DNA from 2 places in the Serratia liquefaciens ATCC 27592 genome. Region 1 is predicted to be linked to the other one. Evidence: predicted binding sites of a transcription regulator. Region 1 holds the regulator's gene; the other holds the start of a gene.
The links. Region 1 encodes PurR, which represses purine synthesis genes. Its sites were predicted from a motif close to CANGCAAACGTTTGCNTG; they were not measured.
Positions count from the first base shown of each region.

Region 2: the regulator PurR is predicted to act here: its motif matches at 2,705-2,722, upstream of purE (5-(carboxyamino)imidazole ribonucleotide mutase).

Region 1 is NC_021741.1:2,279,113-2,283,827, reverse strand. It holds gene M495_RS10735 (C40 family peptidase) at 224-1,042, shown strand; gene sodB (superoxide dismutase [Fe]) at 1,237-1,815, shown strand; gene cydH (cytochrome bd-I oxidase subunit CydH) at 1,870-1,959, opposite strand; gene purR (HTH-type transcriptional repressor PurR) at 2,283-3,308, shown strand; gene punR (DNA-binding transcriptional activator PunR) at 3,343-4,251, opposite strand; gene punC (purine nucleoside transporter PunC) at 4,375-4,715, shown strand, end outside.
Region 2 is NC_021741.1:1,095,687-1,100,401, forward strand. It holds gene galE (UDP-glucose 4-epimerase GalE) at 1-958, shown strand, start outside; gene purK (5-(carboxyamino)imidazole ribonucleotide synthase) at 1,024-2,091, opposite strand; gene purE (5-(carboxyamino)imidazole ribonucleotide mutase) at 2,088-2,612, opposite strand; gene lpxH (UDP-2,3-diacylglucosamine diphosphatase) at 2,779-3,501, opposite strand; gene ppiB (peptidylprolyl isomerase B) at 3,512-4,006, opposite strand; gene cysS (cysteine--tRNA ligase) at 4,316-4,715, shown strand, end outside.

The DNA of each region.
Region 1 (4,715 bases):
AATATATTTTGCCATCAAAATGCGCCGTTAAATAATCCCGCCGACGGTGATTGTCGCTTTTTTATACATCAACGGATTGATTTTTCAGCAAAAAAAATGCCATTAACGTTTTCTCACAATATGGATTATCATTTATGAGTTCTTCGCTGTTTTATATGGCGAAATTCGGGAATACTGTCCTTCTTTCGATATCTGTTCCGGGGCCAAGGTTGGTAACGTCGACATGCGTTTAATTCTTACGCTTTTTGTGCTGTTGTTTACACAGCTATTCTTCAATCTGGCGCATGCTGCGCCACAGGCGCGTATTGCCGCCGAGCAACGCAAAAGCCATGTCAACGAAGCCCGGCCAGATGACCGCAAGAAAAAGAAAGCGGTAAAAGCCAGCAAAAAAGCAAAAACCACCACCCCGCAGAAAACCGCCAAGGTTTCCAAAGCCAAAACGGAAAAAACCGCTAAAAAGATCGTCAGCGCCAAATCGAAAGGCAAAACTCAGAAAATAGCCAAAATCAAAGTTACCCCGCCGAAAAAGGGTTACAAAAAAGGCTATGGTCGCCACCGCGAAGCCGGGATGGCCACCGCAAAACTGGTGCGTGATGATAAACCGTTGAAGCTGACTCCAGCGCACAAAAAACGCTATCAGCACGCCAAGCAAACCGCGATGGCCAAACTGATGGACCAAATGGGCAAGCCTTACCGCTGGGGCGGTACTTCACCAAGAACCGGTTTCGACTGCAGCGGCCTGATTTACTACGCGTATAAAGACGTGGTGAAAATAAAAATGCCGCGCACCGCCAACGAAATGTATCACCTGCGAGACGCCGCGCCGATCAAGAGAAGCGAACTGGAAAGCGGTGACCTGGTGTTCTTCCGCATTAATAACCGCGGCGTGGCAGACCATGTTGGCGTTTATCTGGGCAACGGCAAATTTATTCAGTCACCGCGTACCGGTGAAGAAATTCGGATCAGCCAACTCGACAATGACTACTGGCAAAACCATTACATCGGCGCCCGCCGTGTAGTAACACCGAAAACCATTCGATAATTTCTTTGGCGGCTGGCTTGCCCAGCCGCTCTCCCCTGACTGATTTTCCTACTGTCCCTAAAGCACCCAATCCTTTAGCCAGCCCCCACTGTATTTCATCGCGAAAATTGCTAAGCTAAATACCCACAATAAAAACAGGTCAATTTAAGGTCCGTTGCTTTAGCGGCGAGTTGACACTGTACAAGGAGGAAGCAATGTCGTTTGAACTGCCCGCACTACCTTATGAAAAAAATGCCCTCGAACCGCACATTTCGGCAGAAACCCTGGAATACCACTATGGCAAGCATCACAACGCCTATGTGGTCAACCTGAACAATTTGCTGAAAGGCAGCGAGTTTGAAGGATTATCCCTTGAAGCAATCATCAAGGCTTCCAGCGGCGGCATCTTCAACAATGCAGCTCAGGTATGGAATCACACCTTCTATTGGCACTGCCTGTCACCTCAGGGCGGTGGGGAACCTCAGGGCAAATTGGCTGCCGCGATCAACCAGGCTTTTGGTTCTTTTACCGCCTTCCGGGAACAATTCAGCGACGCCGCGGTGAAAAACTTTGGCGCAGGCTGGACCTGGTTAGTGAAAAAGCCGGATGGCTCGCTGGCGATTGTTAATACGTCGAATGCGGCCACGCCGTTGACTGGTGAAGACAAACCGTTGCTGACCGTCGACGTTTGGGAACACGCCTACTACATCGATTATCGCAACGCACGACCGGCCTACCTGGAAAACTTCTGGGCGCTGGTTAACTGGGCATTTGTGGAGGAAAATCTGGCGTAACGCGGGGAAAATACAACCAGGCGTAGCGAACTGCGCCTGGTTGACTGAAGAGTATCAGTTCAATGCTGCGGTGAAGCTAAAAGCGATAATCACAGCCAGCGCACCCAGGGTGGTGAACAGTGACATTTTCAAATCGGTATCCATTACAACTCCTTTTCAGATTGGGTTTCCCAAGGGTAAAAGGCACACAATTAATGTGTTAAACCATTTTCCCACAGTTGGCCGATAAAATCTTGTTATCATTTCCCAGTTTATAATACCGATTACCTCTTCCCCTTTTGCTCAATATGGGACAAAATTCGCAGTTCACAACTGTGTACCGGCAAAATGCCCCTCCTGACCAAGCGCTGACGACTTCAACACACTAAAAACTCAGTTTTCGCTTCTTTGGAGAAGGATCTACGCAGGCAAACGATTAACATCACACTTACATACTGCAACATGTGAGTTCAGGAGTCATTCTTTACATGGCAACGATTAAAGATGTGGCCAAACGCGCTGGCGTTTCCACCACCACCGTTTCGCACGTCATCAATAAGACTCGTTTCGTCGCCGAAGAAACAAAAGCGGCCGTTGGCGCCGCGATCAAAGAGCTGCACTATTCACCCAGCGCCGTGGCGCGCAGCCTCAAGGTCAATCACACCAAATCTATTGGTCTGCTGGCCACATCGAGCGAAGCACCCTACTTTGCCGAAGTGATCGAGGCGGTGGAAAACAGCTGCTACAGCAAAGGCTATACGCTGATCCTGTGCAACTCACATAACAATCTGGACAAACAACGCGCCTATCTGGCGATGTTGGCGCAAAAGCGCGTCGATGGCCTGTTAGTCATGTGTTCGGAATACCCGGACCAACTGCTGGGCATGCTGGAAGATTATCGCAATATCCCGATGGTCGTCATGGATTGGGGCGCCGCACGCGGTGACTTTACCGACACCATTATCGATAACGCCTTCGAAGGCGGCTATCTGGCCGGGCGCTACCTGATTGAACGCGGCCACCGCGATATCGGGGCCATTCCGGGCCAACTGGCGCGTAATACCGGCGGCGGCCGCCATCAGGGCTTTTTAAAAGCCATGGAAGAAGCCAATATCGACGTGCGTGAAGAGTGGATTGTTCAGGGCGACTTTGAGCCGGAATCTGGTTACAAGGCCATGCATCAGATACTGTCGCAGAAACAACGTCCTACCGCAGTCTTCTGCGGTGGCGATATCATGGCCATGGGTGCGATCTGCGCCGCCGATGAACTTGGCCTGCGCGTACCACAAGACATATCGGTGATTGGCTACGATAACGTACGAAACGCCCGCTACTTCACCCCGGCACTGACCACCATTCATCAGCCCAAAGAGCGTTTGGGCGAGATGGCCTTCACCATGCTGCTGGATCGCATCATCAGCAAGCGTGAAGAGTCGCAGGTGATTGAGGTTCATCCCAAGCTGGTTGAGCGCCGTTCGGTCGCTGACGGCCCGTTCATCGATTACCGCCGCTAATTATCTGCGCCGGAAACTCTCACGGTTTCCGGCGTCATTCTTCGCTTAGCCACTCCTGATTCAAGGTTTCACTGTCTCCCAGATAATCCAGCAACCAGGCCATAGCCGGTGACGGCGTATTTTGCTGCCAGGTCAGGCAACAAGGACTGGCGGGAAATGGCTGTTGCAACTGTAGCGCCACCAGTTCCCCGCGCTGCACCAAAGGCAATACCTGATGCGCGGGCATCATGCCAACGCACAACCCGGCACACAGGCAGTCCACCGCAGAAGCCCAGTCCGGCACCACCAGGCGGCGCTGGTTGTCCAACGTCCAGGTCACGCGCTTGGGCAGGTTGCGCGAGGTATCTTCCAGGCACAGCGACGGAAAGGGCCGAAGTTGATCGTCGTTCAACAGCCCCTCTATCGCGGCCAGCGGGTGATGCGGACTGGCCACGCACAACCAACGCATATCTCCCATATCGCGAAAGGCGAAACCGCCGCCCACCGGCACCGCCCTTGTGGCGCCGATCGCCATATCGGCACGACCGTCCACCAGCGCATCCCATACGCCATTAAACACCTCCGGCTGAACCAGCAATTCGACGTCGGGGAAATGGCGGTAAAAATCCAGCACCAATTGGCGACTGCGTTGGGGTTTAACGATGATATCCACCGCTATTTTCAATTGGCCCCGCCAGCCGTTAGCGACCTGTTGGCACTGTCGGCGCGTGTCGAGCATTTTTTTGATGACACCACGCGCTTCCTGAATAAACAGCACGCCAGCCGGTGTCAGTTCCACGTCGCGATGACGGCGCTCAAACAGCGGTACCGCCAGCCATTGCTCCAACTGCCTCACCGTATAACTTACCGCCGACGGTACCCGATGCAGCTCGTGCGCCGCGGCGCTGAAACTGCCGGTGCGGGCCACCGCATCGACGACATCCAGGGAATATTCAGACCACATAGCTTTGCCTTCAATTTTTTTAACAGCACCTCGCAAATATTACCGTTTCACAAGCAGAGATCCAGCCGGATACACTTGCCGGCGCTAAAAACCTGCGACAATAAAATATTAACGAGAAATACCATGCGAAATTCCTTTGGTTTTATGTTCTACCTTGCCGGCCTGAGCATGCTGGGATACCTGGCCACCGATATGTATCTGCCCGCCTTCGGCATGATGCAGCAAGATCTGCAGATTTCCGCCGGGGCAATCAGCGCCAGCCTGAGCATCTTCCTGGCCGGGTTTGCCTTTGCACAACTGCTGTGGGGCCCGCTTTCCGATCGCCTCGGCCGTAAACCGGTGTTGCTGATCGGTCTGGCGCTGTTTGCCCTCGGCTGCCTCGGCATGCTGTGGGTGCAAAATGCCGTGCAACTTTGGTCGCTGCGCTTTATCCAGGCGATTGGGGTTTGCTCCGCTGCCGTTAC
Region 2 (4,715 bases), 1.2 Mb from region 1:
GCTGGAACGGGGTGAAGATGTGGTGGTGCTGGACAATTTGGTCAATGCGTCTGAAGAGTCCTTGCGACGCGTAGCCCAGCTGACGGGCAAAGCCGCAAAGTTCTATCGGGGTGATATACAGGACGCAGGCTGCTTGCAGCGGATCTTTAACGAGCAGCAGATTGCTTCGGTGATCCACTTCGCCGGTCTGAAGGCGGTAGGGGAGTCGACCCAGAAGCCCCTGGAGTATTATCAAAACAACGTGACGGGCACGTTGGTCCTGCTGGAAGCGATGCGTCAGGCCGGCGTTCACCGGTTTATCTTTAGCTCCTCCGCCACGGTGTACGGTGAAAATGCGCCGGTGCCTTATCGCGAGGATATGCCGATTGGCGGCACTACCAGCCCTTACGGTACCTCAAAATGGATGGTGGAGCAGATCCTGCAAGATTTTGCCAAGGCCGAACCGACATTTTCGATTATCGCGCTACGCTACTTCAACCCGGTAGGCGCCCATGAGTCGGGGCTGATTGGTGAAGATCCCAGCGGCATTCCCAATAACCTGCTGCCGTATATCGCGCAGGTCGCTATTGGCCAGCGTGAAAGCCTGAGCGTGTTCGGCGGCGATTACCCGACCAAAGACGGCACCGGCGTGCGTGATTACATTCACGTGATGGATGTTGCTCAGGGTCACCTGGCGGCGATGGACCACTTAAAACAGATCGCCGGTTTCAAAGCCTATAATTTGGGCTCGGGGGTAGGGTATTCGGTGTTGGAAATGGTGCAGGCGTTTGAGAAAGCCTCGGGGGTAACCATTCCCTACCAGATTTTACCGCGCCGTGCGGGCGATCTGCCTGCCTTCTGGGCCGATGCCAGCCTGGCGAAACAGGAGCTGGGCTGGCAAGTGCAACGCGGCCTTGATCTGATGATGCGTGATACCTGGAACTGGCAAAGTAAAAACCCGCAGGGCTACCGCCAATAGTTTTTCATCGACAGTAAAAAAGGGTTCAGCTTGCTGAACCCTTTGTTTTTAGTGCGGCGTAACGCTTAAGCCAGCTTTTGTTGCGCCCAGGCCAAACCGCTTTGGTATTCGGCCGGTAACAGCGGCGCCAAAGCCTGCAATGCCTGTTGCAACGCACCGGCGTCGGGATCGTTCAGGTTGAGATGCCCAACCTTGCGGCCCTCGCGCACCTCTTTCTCGTACCAGTGCAGATGCACCAGCGGTAACGCCAGCCACTGCTGATTTACCGCGGTACCGATCAGGTTGACCATCACCGACGGGGTGCTCACGACCGGCTTCGGCAGCGGCAGGGCGAGAATGGCACGCAGGTGCAGTTCGAACTGGCTGATAGACGCGCCGTTTTGCGTCCAGTGGCCGCTGTTGTGGACCCGAGGCGCCAGTTCGTTAATCAGCAGACGATCGCCAACGATAAAACACTCCATCGCCATGACGCCGACGTAGTTCAGTTCATCAAGGATCGCCGTCAGCATCTGTTCAGCTTGCTGTTGCAGCGCAGGATTGGGCTGCGGCAACGCCACGCTGGTGCGCAGAATGCCTTCTTCATGCAGGTTATGGGTCAGCGGATAGAACACCGATTTACCGTCGTGTCCGCGTGCGCCGACCAATGAGACCTCGCCGGAGAAGTTAATCCCCTGTTCGACGATGCATTCGCCATAGGCATCGGCCGGCAGTTCGGCTTCCTGACCTGGGCGCAGGCGCCACTGGCCCCGGCCGTCGTAACCGCCGACGCGACGTTTAACGATAGCCAGTTCGCCCAGGGTCGCGAAAACCTGCGGCCACTCGGCGACGTCGGTCAGCAACTGCCAGGGGGCAGTGGCCAGGCCGAGCTGATCGAGTAACTGTTTTTGCGTCAGGCGGTCCGCCAGACGGGGGAAAATATCGCGGTTAACGAAGCTGTTGTGGGTCGCCAGCTCACGCGTCAGCGCGGTTTCCGGCCAACGCTCGATTTCGGCGGTGATCACGCTGTTTTGATAAGGTACCGCTTCCGGCTCAGCGTCGAGGCCAACCGGATAGACGGCGATCCCCAGCGGCTCACCGGCCTGACGCAGCATACGCCCCAATTGACCGTTACCCAGTACGCAAACCGGCTTCATGCTTCCTCCCGCGGGTCCGGGTTATTCAGCACCTCGTCAGTCTGCGCCTGACGCCAATCGGCCAGGCGTTGCGCCAACTCAGCGTCATGCAACGCCAGAATTTGCGCTGCCAGCAGTGCAGCATTGGCGGCGCCGGCCTTGCCGATCGCCAGGGTGCCTACCGGAATACCGCGCGGCATTTGCACGATGGAATACAGGCTGTCCACGCCGCTCAAGGCAGCGCTTTGCACCGGCACACCCAGCACCGGCACCAGGGTTTTCGCCGCCAGCATACCCGGCAGGTGCGCAGCACCGCCCGCACCGGCAATGATCACGTCGATACCCTTGGCGCTTGCCTGTTCGGCAAAGCTGAACAGCTTGTCTGGCGTGCGATGAGCGGAAACGACTTCGACATGGAACGGGACGTCGAGTGAGGTCAGGACTTCGGCCGCAAACTGCATGGTGGCCCAGTCACTTTTCGATCCCATTACAATTGCGATTTTAACCTCAGCGTGAGTGGCTGAAGCGGCGTTGGCTCCCATGGGTGTAAGGCTCCTGTAATTGTACAAACGACGGCCGATTGCCTGCGGCGGGAGGCCGAATGAGGGCGTAGAGCATACCATGAGCGAACGGCAAGGAAAACGGTTGCGTCGCCGGTTTTGATCGTCAAAAGCGCGAATTTTTATACCCGCGCGTTAAGTCAGAAGCTTAGAAAGGGAATTGGATCAGTTCGACGGCGTCGGCGCTGACTTTGATCATCGAGCCTTCTTCATGCCAGGCACCCAGCACTAAACGGTGAGCTTTACCGTTGCTCAGCGTCAGCTCATGCACGGCCGGACGATGCGTGTGGCCATGGATCATCCAGTGAACCTGGTGGTTCAGCATGGTTTGCTCAACCGCCTGCGGGTTGACGTCCATGATGGCGTCCGATTTGTATTGGTTGCTTTGCCGGCTGCGGGCACGCATTTTAGCGGCGATCTTAAGGCGCCAGCGTAAAGGCATTGCCAGGAACAATTTTTGAATCAGTGGGTTGTGTACTTTTCGGCGGAACTGTTGGTAGGCCCGATCGTCGGTACACAGCGTGTCACCGTGCAGGATCAGGATTTTGCGGCCATACAGGTCCAGCACCTTTTCTTCCGGCAGCAGTTGCATGCCGCTGGCACGGGCAAAGCGCTTGCCCACCAGAAAATCACGGTTGCCGTGGATAAAGTAGCAGGGCACGCCTGCCTGTTGCAGCGTTTTCAGCGCCGCAGCGATTTCAGCATGCAGCGGTTCGGGATCGTCATCGCCGATCCAGGCTTCGAACAGATCGCCGAGTATGTACAGGGCTTCGGCGTGTATGGCATCTTGCCGCAAAAAACGCAGAAAACCGGCAGTAATTGCCGGTTCCTGTGCGCTTAAATGCAGATCTGCAATGAACAGCGTGTTCATTCAGCTGCGATTACTCGCTGACGGTAACGCTGGTGACGATCACGTCTTCTACCGGTACGTCCTGGTGCATGCCGCTGCGGCCAGTTTTCACGGCTTTGATCTTGTTAACCACGTCCATGCCTTCAACCACTTCAGCAAATACGCAGTAGCCCCAACCCTGGGCGTTTTCGCCGCGGAAGTTCAGGAAGTCGTTGTCTGCAACGTTGATGAAGAACTGTGCGGTCGCGGAGTGTGGATCGTTGGTACGCGCCATTGCCAGGGTACCGATGGTGTTTTTCAGACCGTTGTTGGCTTCGTTCTTGATGGTGGCTTTGGTGTCTTTCTGGCTCATACCTGGCTCAAAACCGCCGCCCTGAATCATGAAGCCATTGATAACACGGTGGAAAATGGTGTTGTTGTAGAAACCGTCACGGCAGTAGTTCAGGAAGTTTTCAACGGTAACCGGTGCTTTGTCCGCGAAGGTGTTGATAACGATGTCGCCGTGATTAGTGTGGAAAGTAACCATAGTTTTAGTCCTAACAAGATGAAGTGAGATGTCACATGGAGCGAGTGAACTATCAGACCGCCGTTATAACATATCTCCTGTAATGAGTCAGCAGCGGCTAAACCGCGCTCAGGCTGTGGTAAATGGCAATTTGTTATATTATAACATCTGTGGCAATCGCTGATTTATCACCGTTTTCCACCTCTGAGCTCAGCAAAGCGCGGCCTTAACCTTGCATTAGATCAGGCTTCGGGTTTCAATACGCTGCTGGGTGAACAACCTTAACCCTGGTTATCATTTTTGTTATCACGCACACCACGGAATGTCCCGATGCTAAAGATTTTTAATACCCTGAGTCGTCAAAAAGAGGAATTTAAACCCATTCATGCCGGTAAAGTGGGCATGTACGTGTGCGGGGTAACCATCTATGACCTGTGTCATATCGGACATGGGCGTACCTTCGTTGCTTTCGATGTGGTGGCACGTTATCTGCGCTATCTCGGCTACTCGCTGAACTATGTGCGTAACGTCACCGACGTTGACGACAAAATTATCCGCCGCGCGACTGAAAATGGCGAAAGCTGCGATCAACTGACCGCACGCATGCTGGCGGAGATGCACGCCGACTTCGATTCTCTGCTGATCGAACGACCGGACATTGAACCGCGTGCGACCCAGCATATCGCCGAGATTATTGAGATCACCCAGCGCCTGATCGATCGCGATCACG